DNA from 3 places in the Bradyrhizobium sp. AZCC 1578 genome. Region 1 is predicted to be linked to each of the others. Evidence: predicted binding sites of a transcription regulator. Region 1 holds the regulator's gene; each other region holds the start of a gene.
The links. Region 1 encodes LexA, which represses DNA repair genes until DNA is damaged. Its sites were predicted from a motif close to TGTTCNNNNTGTGTTCNG; they were not measured.
Positions count from the first base shown of each region.

Region 2: the regulator LexA is predicted to act here: its motif matches at 1,470-1,487, upstream of V1290_RS33335 (three-Cys-motif partner protein TcmP).
Region 3: the regulator LexA is predicted to act here: its motif matches at 1,681-1,698, upstream of V1290_RS24655 (ribonuclease T2).

Region 1 is NZ_JAZHRZ010000001.1:551,937-555,208, forward strand. It holds gene V1290_RS02860 (HAD-IA family hydrolase) at 1-139, shown strand, start outside; gene V1290_RS02865 (molybdopterin molybdotransferase MoeA) at 153-1,364, shown strand; gene lexA (transcriptional repressor LexA) at 1,572-2,273, shown strand; gene V1290_RS02875 (hypothetical protein) at 2,502-2,924, shown strand; gene V1290_RS02880 (hypothetical protein) at 3,012-3,239, shown strand; gene V1290_RS02885 (ComEC/Rec2 family competence protein) at 3,247-3,272, opposite strand, start outside.
Region 2 is NZ_JAZHRZ010000001.1:7,018,470-7,021,741, forward strand. It holds gene V1290_RS33330 (DUF5131 family protein) at 1-285, opposite strand, end outside; gene V1290_RS33335 (three-Cys-motif partner protein TcmP) at 295-1,437, opposite strand; tRNA gene V1290_RS33340 (tRNA-Gln) at 1,626-1,699, opposite strand; gene V1290_RS33345 (invasion associated locus B family protein) at 2,147-2,713, opposite strand; gene V1290_RS33350 (multidrug efflux RND transporter permease subunit) at 2,774-3,272, opposite strand, start outside.
Region 3 is NZ_JAZHRZ010000001.1:5,141,386-5,144,657, forward strand. It holds gene V1290_RS24645 (SRPBCC family protein) at 1-6, shown strand, start outside; gene V1290_RS24650 (dihydrofolate reductase family protein) at 6-626, shown strand; gene V1290_RS24655 (ribonuclease T2) at 957-1,637, opposite strand; gene V1290_RS24660 (hypothetical protein) at 1,763-2,224, opposite strand; gene V1290_RS24665 (hypothetical protein) at 2,389-2,694, shown strand; gene V1290_RS24670 (DUF3617 domain-containing protein) at 2,797-3,272, shown strand, end outside.

The DNA.
Region 1 (3,272 bases):
CGGCGTGCCGGCGTCGCGGATCCTGTTCTTCGACGACTCGGCTGCCAATATCGAAGGTGCGCGGGCGCGCGGCCTTTCTGCCATCCACGTGACATCGACGGATGACGTGGCGAGGGCACTGACCGCACTTGGAATTTGAGGGAGGTCTGCCCGTGGCGTTGATGCCGGTTGCCGATGCATTGTCTGCCATCCTCGCGGGCGCCGATCCCCTGCCCGAAGAAATGGTGGCGCTCGATGAGGCGTATCACCGCATTCTCGCACGCGACGTCGCCTCGCGGCGGACGCAACCGCCGCAAGCGATGTCGGCGATGGACGGCTATGCGGTGCGCGCAGCTGACGCCGCCGATGTCAGCGCGCGGCTAAAGGTGATCGGCGAGGTCGCCGCCGGCCGCCCGTTCGAGCGGAAGGTCGGCCCGGGGGAAGCGGTGCGGATCTTTACCGGCGGCGTGATTCCCGATGGCGCCGACGCTGTCATCATCCAGGAAGACACTGGCGTCGAGGGCGATCATATCACCATCACGGAAGCTGCCGTTCCGGGGCGGCATATCCGCGCCGCGGGCGTTGATTTCCGCGAAGGCGACGTCCTCCTCAAACGCGGGCGCCGCCTCACCGACCGCGACCTCTCGCTCGCCGCCGGCATGAACTACCCGGAGCTTGCGGTGCACCGCCGCCCGAAAGTTGCGATGCTGGCGACCGGCGACGAGCTGGTGATGCCGGGCGCAAGCCCTAGCCCCGGCCAGATCGTCTATTCCAACGGCTACGGCTTGCGGGCACTGGCGCGGGCCGAAGGGGCAGAAATCATCGACCTCGGAATCGCCGCCGACACCGTCGCCGCGACCACGGACGGCATCCGCCGTGCCCGCAAGGCCGACGCGGACATCCTGATCACCCTGGGCGGCGCGTCGGTCGGCGACCACGACCTCGTCAAGCGGTCGCTGGAAGCCGAGGGCGTCGCCATCGCATTCTGGCGGATCGCGATGCGGCCGGGCAAGCCGATGATGCACGGCAGGCTGGGCGCGATGCGGGTGATCGGCCTGCCAGGCAATCCCGTCTCCTCGTATGTCTGCGGCTTCCTGTTCCTGGTGCCGCTGATTCGCGCTCTATCGGGCCGCGATACCATCCATCACCTGCGCGAAAGCGCGCTGCTCGGCCGCGATCTCGCCGCCAATGATAAGCGCGAAGACTATCTTCGCGCCCGCCTCGAAGCCCGCGACGACGGCACGCTGGTTGCCGTGCCGGTGAACCATCAGGACTCGTCGCTATCAGGGAATCTCGCTGCGGCACGTGCACTTGTGATACGTCCGCCGTTCGCGCCGGCTGCCACAAAGGGTTCTCGTTGCGAGCTGCTCCGGCTGCCGGAATGACGCCTGAACGGTGTTCCCCCAGCACCTTGGGCCGGAACCGCAATGCGTTCACCTGAAATTAAGTGGTTGCGGAACACATATCGAACATATAGTGTCCGTTCATGATTTGTTTCGACTGCTAGTGTCTTTGATCGAGAGTTTGGGGACTCCACGATCCGGGCGCTGAAAATTCGGAACGAGACGACGCCAACCGGGGGATTGCTCGCGATGCTTACGCGCAAACAGTACGAACTTCTGCGTTTCATCAATGAACGGCTGAAAGAGGCCGGCGTGCCGCCCTCCTTCGATGAGATGAAGGACGCGCTCGATCTGCGCTCGAAATCCGGAATCCACCGCCTCATCACCGCACTGGAGGAGCGTGGCTTCATCCGTCGCCTGCCCAACCGCGCCCGCGCCATCGAAGTCATCAAGCTGCCCGAGCTCGCAGCCGCCGCCAACAGCCGCCGCGGCTTCACGCCGAGCGTGATCGAGGGTACGCTTGGCAAACGCACAGTGAGCGCGCCGGCCGCCGAGGACGACGGCAATCGCCCGGTGGCCGTGCCTGTCATGGGCCGGATTGCCGCCGGTACGCCGATCGAGGCGCTGCAGACCCGCAGCCACACCATCAGCGTACCGCCGGACATGCTCGGCTCCGGCGAACATTACGCGCTCGAAGTGCGCGGCGATTCCATGGTGGACGCGGGCATTCTCGACGGCGACATGGCGCTGATCCAACGCAACGAGACCGCCGACACCGGCGACATCGTCGTGGCGCTGATCGACGAGGAGGAAGCCACGCTGAAGCGCTTCCGCCGCCGCGGCGCCTCGATCGCGCTCGAGCCCGCCAACACCGCCTATGAAGTCCGCATCCTGCCGCCGAACCGGGTCCGGATTCAGGGCAAGCTGATCGGGCTCTACCGCAAATACTGACCCGTTATGCCGTCCGGGCCGTGACGGAAAAGAGCCTCGGCCCGCGGCCGGGGTTTTTTGTTGCGCGTTTGGAACCAACGCCCGTTAGCGCGTTTGTGAATGTGGCGCAGTGCGCCAGTCGCAGAATTGCCCAGAAACGAGAAAAGGCTCTGCGCCATGTCCACTCTGATAGAGGCCTGTGCCTCCTTCTAGACACGGGTCAGCTATCTCAAACGAGGGAGCCATCCGATGTGTGACTATAGCCTGCATGCTGTGGCTACGCGGCCTGCCGAGGTCGGCGAGACGCTGATCACCACGACATTCCGCGGTACATCGACCCGCGGCTTTGCGTCGGAACGCGAGCCTGCAGTGGCGGTCTGCATGCTTCCCGGCACCGAACTGGCGTTCGCTGAGGACGTCAAATACGACAACCGGTGGATCTGGACTCGAACCACCGACTGGCGGGTCGGCAAGTTCAATCAAATCGACCCCCATATCTCCGACCGTCACCATGACGCGATCGAATTTCCCGACGGAAGCCATGTGCTGGTGACGCAGCTTTGCGAAGGCCAGCGCGCGACCGTGCTGCAATTGCCGGTGGTCCAGACCGGTGGCGAACGCGCGCCGAAGGTGACGGAAGCGCGTCCGGCCGAATCGATCGTGACCGGATAAACGCCCACGCGCATATGATCCGCCGGCCCAAGGCCGGCGGATCATGGTGGTACATTTTTCAGAACTCGGCACCGCAGGGGGCAGTCGGTGGTCAACAAGGTAACGTGGCAAAAAGCCGGGCGCGTCACTGAGCCCGGGCGGTACATGTTCAGGTACGGCTGGCTCACCATCACGGCCGAGGATCTCGCAATCTGGCAACAATTCCCCGACGCATCGTTCACGCTGGTCGCTCTGCCGTCGGCGCCCGACGCGCCCGAGGAATTCCATCTCGGCGCGTTCGAAATTCCAGCCAAACCCACGGTCGACGAGCACTGACGCCCGTCTACTCCTCCGCCTGAAGGTCTGCCT
Region 2 (3,272 bases), 6.5 Mb from region 1:
CTTTTCATGAAACAGGTCCGACATCGAGTTGACGAAAATGATCTTTGGATTTTTCCATTTCAGCGGAATGCCGAGCGCCGCTTCATCCAGCACGATCTTGCCATTCCACTTTGCACGTCCTCCAGACACGCGTGTGGTGCCCGCGTATTTTGATTGGCCCATAGCCTCCAATCGACGAGCAAGACGCATCGCATAGCAGTTCGTACAGCCGGGCGATAGGATGGTACATCCTCCGACCGGATTCCACGTTGCCTCAGTCCATTCTATCGGTGAATTGCTGGCCATTGTGGATTCCTACTTGAAAGTTACTTTGACGTGGTCGGCGAAGCTGTTGCCTGGACGTTTTGATTTTGGCGGATCAGCGGTTATTTTGCCTTTAACTTCCAATTCCCGCAGCGCCTGCTTGTAGTTTCGGGCTAGATAGGGCGTATCAACCGAGTGGTCCTCGTAAATCTGCCGCATGGTCAAAGTCTCGCCAGAATACACCGTGGGCAGGTCCGTCAGCAGCTTGTCAAACGGCTGGGTAAGCGAGAATAGGAGAGGCGTCGACGCGTCCGCGGGCGAGTACGCAAATGAGGCAACCCCTTGATCTTCTGTTGAACTTTCGCGCGCCATAATGTCTTTCATTATCTCATAGCCTCGAAAGTGCTTCGACACAAAAACGATGCTGTGACTGGTGCGCTTGCCCCTCTTGAATCGAAACGGCAGAACAAAGGTTCCACCCATTTCCTTTATTGCTTGCGAAAGCTCTTCCAAGATCAGGGTTTCGCGATCGTCCGGCGACTTTCCTTTTAAAGTTTCCCGAAGGCTCAGCGCGCGCTGTTCACCAAACAACGCATCCATATGGTCTTCGACTTTCGGATTGGAGATGCCGGCATTGATGCGACCGTAATTGAAGAAGAATACGCAATCGCATCCCCAGTCTTTGATCACTCCGTTCACGATCTTGAGGGAAAGGCCTTTGTAACCAAAAGGGTCAAAGAAAGTGAACGAGGGGATGAGACGCGTTTCATTGAAAAACTTCTCGGCGTCTTTGCCGACCTCATTGCAATTGACTTGCGGACGAAATTTTAGCTTCTCTATCCCCGGTAGCTTGTCTATTTCCGTCTGCAGCGTCGACGAATGATTTGCATCTGCATCGTTAAAAAGCGTCACCAGCATCCCGCATAGGGTTGTGTCGTTTATTGCGTGTTCCAGAACAAGCAAAGGTGTTGAAGCAGCGCCATCCTTGTAACGCCCAGGTCCGGCAAAGAGATCAATGTATGCTATCTTGCCGTCCCGAGCCTTCGCGGTTGGTCCGACGACTTTGGCCCAAGTGTAAAAGTACTTTTGGATTATCCGCGCCTTGGTTTCCGATTGATCCAGTTGCTCATCAAAAAATTTATCGTTCGCCACCTGAGCCACCTGCACAGCTTCGAGTAGATTCGAAGTGATCATACACGCAACTCCGGTAGTTCGACTGAATATATCGTTCCCTGTTTGTTCTGTCTAGTTGTGTCGCGTTTCATTGTCGCGCCGACTAGCCGGGAGTGGAGGGGAGTCACTGGAATTGTTGAGGAATTTTGCGCAACAGGCGCAACAAACTTCCGGGCGGATTGAAACGCCAAATTCTTCAGTGATTTCAATGGCTGGGGAACCTGGATTCGAACCAAGACAAACAGAGTCAGAGTCTGTTGTGCTACCGTTACACCATTCCCCAAGAATTGCTGAGTGACATCAATGCCTTACACGGATGTCCGGGCAATCGGCTGGAGCGGGATCTTGCAAATCGCCGCTTTCGCTGGTGCGCCGTTCTACTCGCTCGATCCGGGCCTTGGCAAGCGTGGAAGGAGGGGCATTTTCCAACGAATTGCAGGGTGCCGCGGGGCGGTACTTGTTGCCGTTCGAATTCACCGGGCGGTTGCTGAAGGTGACGGTCGGCATGCATGCCGACCAGAAGCTGGATGGCGACGGCGTAGGTTCGGCGGAGATAGCGCCGCAGTAGGCGCCAATCCTAGCTATCATCGCCCGCGCTAAACAGCATGCGGGCGATCCAGTATCCCAGAGACAGCAGTAGCTATCGATAGGCCGCGGCGTACTGGAGTCCGCGCTTGGTGGGGGGAATGACGATATTGTGTGGGGCGACGCCGTCGCGACAAGCCTGCCTTTACTTAATCTTCTCATATGCCGCGGCGAAATCTGCCAGCGGCATCGGAATCGTAATCGTTTCCTTGGCCATATTCTGGAACGAGACCTTCAACTGTTTGCCGGATTTCAACGCGGCCAGCATGTCAGGCGAAATCTGGATGTTGGCGTAGCAGCCGCGTGCCTCGCAGGTCTGAACCTGCAGGTCGGACGTCATGCCGTCGTCGACCTGAAGCTTGGCTCCGGCCGGCAGGTTGAGCCCGAGCGGCAACTGCACGATGCCGACCGGTGTGCGGGTTTCGGCCGATACGCGGATATTGATCAGCACGATCAACTGACCGGTCTTGGTCAGGACGGCGCTTTGCTCGATCGCGCATTCGAGTGGCGCGCCGCGGCTGGCGCTGCTGCACCGTGCAACCCAGCCGGGAGGCGCAGGCGTATTGGCGCCCTCGGCCGGGCCGGCGGCGGGAGCTGGCGTTGCCTGCGCCGCGGGCGCAGCATTCTTGGTCTTGAGCGCCTGGGCTTGGCCATGGCCGCACATGCCGAATAGCGCCGCGGCAACAACCGCTAATTTGATTGAAATTTTCAATGAACCAGCTCCGAAGTGAAACACTACCTCCGGATGTGTCGGTTGCCGGGCAAAGTCAAGTCATTCGGCCGCTTGCTTGACCGGGCCGTGTGCGTCCGGATGCTCATGGTGCGAACCGGTCGAACGGCTCCAGCGGGCAAACGCGTTCGAAAGCCGGTCGAGATAGAGATAGACTACCGGCGTCGTGAACAGCGTCAGCGCCTGGCTGACGAGCAGGCCGCCGACCATGGCATAGCCGAGCGGCTGGCGAATTTCCGATCCCGTGCCGGTGCCGAGCATCAGCGGCACCCCGCCGAGCATCGCCGCCATCGTCGTCATCATGATCGGGCGAAATCGCAATAGCGCCGCCTTGCGGATCGCGGCCTCCGGCTCCAGACGCTCGTCGCGTTCGGCGGTGATCGCAAAATCGACCATCATGATGCCGTTCTTCTTCACGATGCCGATCAGAAGCACGATGCCGATCAGGGCAATCAGGCTGAAATCGAATCCGAACAGCATCAGGATGGCGAGCGCACCGACGCCCGCGGACGGCAGCGTGGATAGAATCGTGAGCGGGTGG
Region 3 (3,272 bases), 4.6 Mb from region 1:
GACTGATGGCCGGGAGGGTGTTCTTTAGCGTGTCGATGTCGCTGGACGGGTTCATCGCGCCCGAGTCCCTCGAGGATTTGATGGGGCAGCAGTGGATGGAACTGCAGCAGTGGATGTTCCCGCAGCGGTTTATCCGGGAGAACCTGAAGCTCGGCGAGGGCGGCGAGGAGGGGCGCGACAACGACATTGTGCGGGAGACGTTCGAGCGCACCGGCGCGAGCGTGATGGGCAAGCGCATGTTCGACGCCGGCGAGCAGGCTTGGCCGGAGGAGGCGCCGTTCCACACGCCGGTCTTCGTCGTGACGCACGAGAAGCGTGACCCCTGGGAGCGGCTGGGTGGGACCACCTTTCACTTCGTCAATGACGGCATCGAGTCCGCGCTCGATCAGGCTCGCGAGGCCGCCGGCGACCGAGACGTCCGTATCGCGGGCGGCGGCGCAACGATTCTGGAGTACGTGAACGCTGGCCTGATCGACGAGTTCTCGATCGCGCTTTCACCCGTGCTGTTCGGCTCCGGAATCCGCCTGTTCGAGGGCGTGGACGCGGGCCGCGTGGCCCTGGAGCCGGTCCGCGCGGAGCCGACGCGGCGGGTGACCCACCTGACCTACGCAGTCCGGGAGCGGTAACTGTCTCGACCTCAGCGCTTCCCCGCCGAGGTCAGCAGCGCGGTGAGTTCCTCGAAGCTCTGATCGTCAGGAAGGGCGAGCGTTCGGGCTGCGATCTCGGCCTGAAAACCCGGCGAAGCCTTGGCGAAGACGGGATGGCGAAGACGGGTCCTGCTTCGCGAAACGCCTCAGGATCAGGGCCAAAATGTCGGCGACGTTTTGCTGCAGATAGGTCCCGGCCATCCACGTGTCTTGCAGATGACGATAAGCCGTGGATGACCGGGAACGCAGACAACTCTAGGCAGTCTGCGCAAGGCGGCCGCCATGCCTGGCATGGCGGTAAGCGGGTCTTCAGCCGCCCCTTACCGGCGGCATCACCACCTCGTCACGCCGGCAGGCGCGGCGGTCGATTTCGTCGCAGGCGCGGAATTCCATGTCCTTGCTCAGGCAGACCCGCACCTCGCTCAGGCGCCGGCTCGAGCAGGTCACCGAAATCGCCGAACTGCTCAAGCCCGGGTTGATCTTGATAAAGGCCTCCTCGACATCGCCGGGGGCGATGGTCTTCTGCTCCGGCAATTGCAGGAATTCCTCGGGAATCTTTACCGCCGCGCGCGCCTTCCGGATGCTCTCGAAATAGGCTCGCGCGCCAAGGCCCGAACAGGTGCCGTGCTTGTCCCACTCGTTGAAGATCAGGCCGGGCGCCGGCATCAGGTCCAGCATCGAGGTCATGATGTTGCGATCGAGCCGCGGCGAGGGCCGCTGGCAATATTCGGGAAAGCCGCGCTCATATTGCGGCCACAGGCCGTGAACCACGAAGGAATAGGGGCGGCTGCACTGGGCCTGTGATCGCCCGCTATTGCCGCGCTCAGCCGCCGCCTCGCAGAAGGAGGGCGACCAGGAAAGAGCCAGGACATAAAAATCGAATTCGCCTGGCGCGTTCTGCCGGCGGTCTTGTGCGGACGCTGTCCCGGCCAGGACGACAACAAGAGCCAGCGAAATCAGAAGCCGCGAAATAATGATGGACCCGTGCATCGAACGCCCCCTCTACTCGACTACCGGGAGCCTAGCAGGGAGTCGGAACATTTCAAGAACAAAATTGGATCAATCCCACAATCGGCCCGAGTCGGCCGGGGATCGCTTGCCGGATTTCAGGGCGATCAGGGCCGCGCGGCCCTGCAGCCGGGGCTGTAGGCCCAGTTGCGGTCAAGCCCGGTCACGCACCATTCGACGCCCTGGCCGAAGCCGGCAAAGCCGCCATCCTCGATGATCGAGTAGTGCACGGTGCGCATCTTGCCGTCGCTCAGCATCACGTCGCCGCTGCAGTAGCGGCGCGGAATGTTGTCGGACTGCCATGGTCGAAAGGCGGTTTCATGGATCCGGCTGTAACCGGTAATCGTCAGCGCCGAATTCCAGAACTTGCTCTCTTTCTCCTGGAACTGGTACGCGATCGTCGATAGCGCCCGCTCGCATTCGGCGACGCGGCCGTCATAGCGTGGGCCGAACAACCCGAAATTGAGCTCCATGGGGTTGGCGGCCTGCGCGGCCTGGCTGGAGACCAACAAAGCGAGCGCCGCTGCCGTCAGGCCGAGTGCTCTCAAGGATGTGAACAAATTGCGCATGGGAATCCGCCAGTAAGCCAACGCATGGACGGTGCCGCGAAGCCCTGACAAGGTCAAGTGCAGCGCGGCAACACCTGACAGCCAAGTCCGCCTCGTGCCGCAAGCATTCTTTTCACGGCCATCGGCGCACACTATGGTGCGGTTCGAGCGAAATGGAGTCTGCGATGCGAAGAATTGTGGCCGCGAGCCTGATTGCCATGGGCGGGATGCTGGCGGCGGCGCCGGCGCAGGCGCATTGGTGGGATATCGACACAGTACCGCCGTTCAAGGGCAACGACACCGGCGGCATCATCGCCTATCCGCTCGCGATGCAGGCTGACGCCCGCCAGCTCGCCGTCGATCACTGCGCCCGCTACGGCAAGGTGGTGAAATTCCTCGGCGTGCAGCCCAATTACGGCGGCTACGTTTCCTTTGCCTGCCGCTGGGTGCCCTATGGCGCCGCTGAGCGGCCGCTGCGCACGCTTTACTGAGCGCTGCCGCTACCTGTTTTCCGGCTGGACATGTTTTCGCCACGCGGAGCGTGTGTTCACTTCGCGATGACGATCTCTGGAAGAATTCAGCGGGGGCCACCCATGAGACGACTGCTTCTTGTATCTTGTTCGGCCGTTGGTGTGCTTGCTCTGTTGCCGGAAAGCGGCGCTATCGCCGTGGAGTTGCCGGTGCGCAAGGCCGGCCTGTGGGAGATGAAAGTGGTGAGCACGGGCTCGCCGTCATCCGAGATGACGATGCACCAATGCACCGACGAGACCACCGACAAGGGCATGAGCACCGCAATGTCGCCATTGGCCAAGGAGATCTGCTCCAAGCAGGATATCCAGAAGACCGCAACCGGCTACGTCACTGATTCCGTCTGCGGCGTCGCCGGGATCACGGTCAAATCCCGTGCCGAGATCACCGGCGACTTCAATTCCGCCTACACCGTAAAATCGACCTCGCAGAGTGAGGGCGGCATGGCCGGCGCTCCGCGCGACAACAGCTCGACGATCGAGGCCAAATGGGTCGGCGCCTGCAAGGCGGATCAGAAGCCAGGCGACATCATCATGCCCGG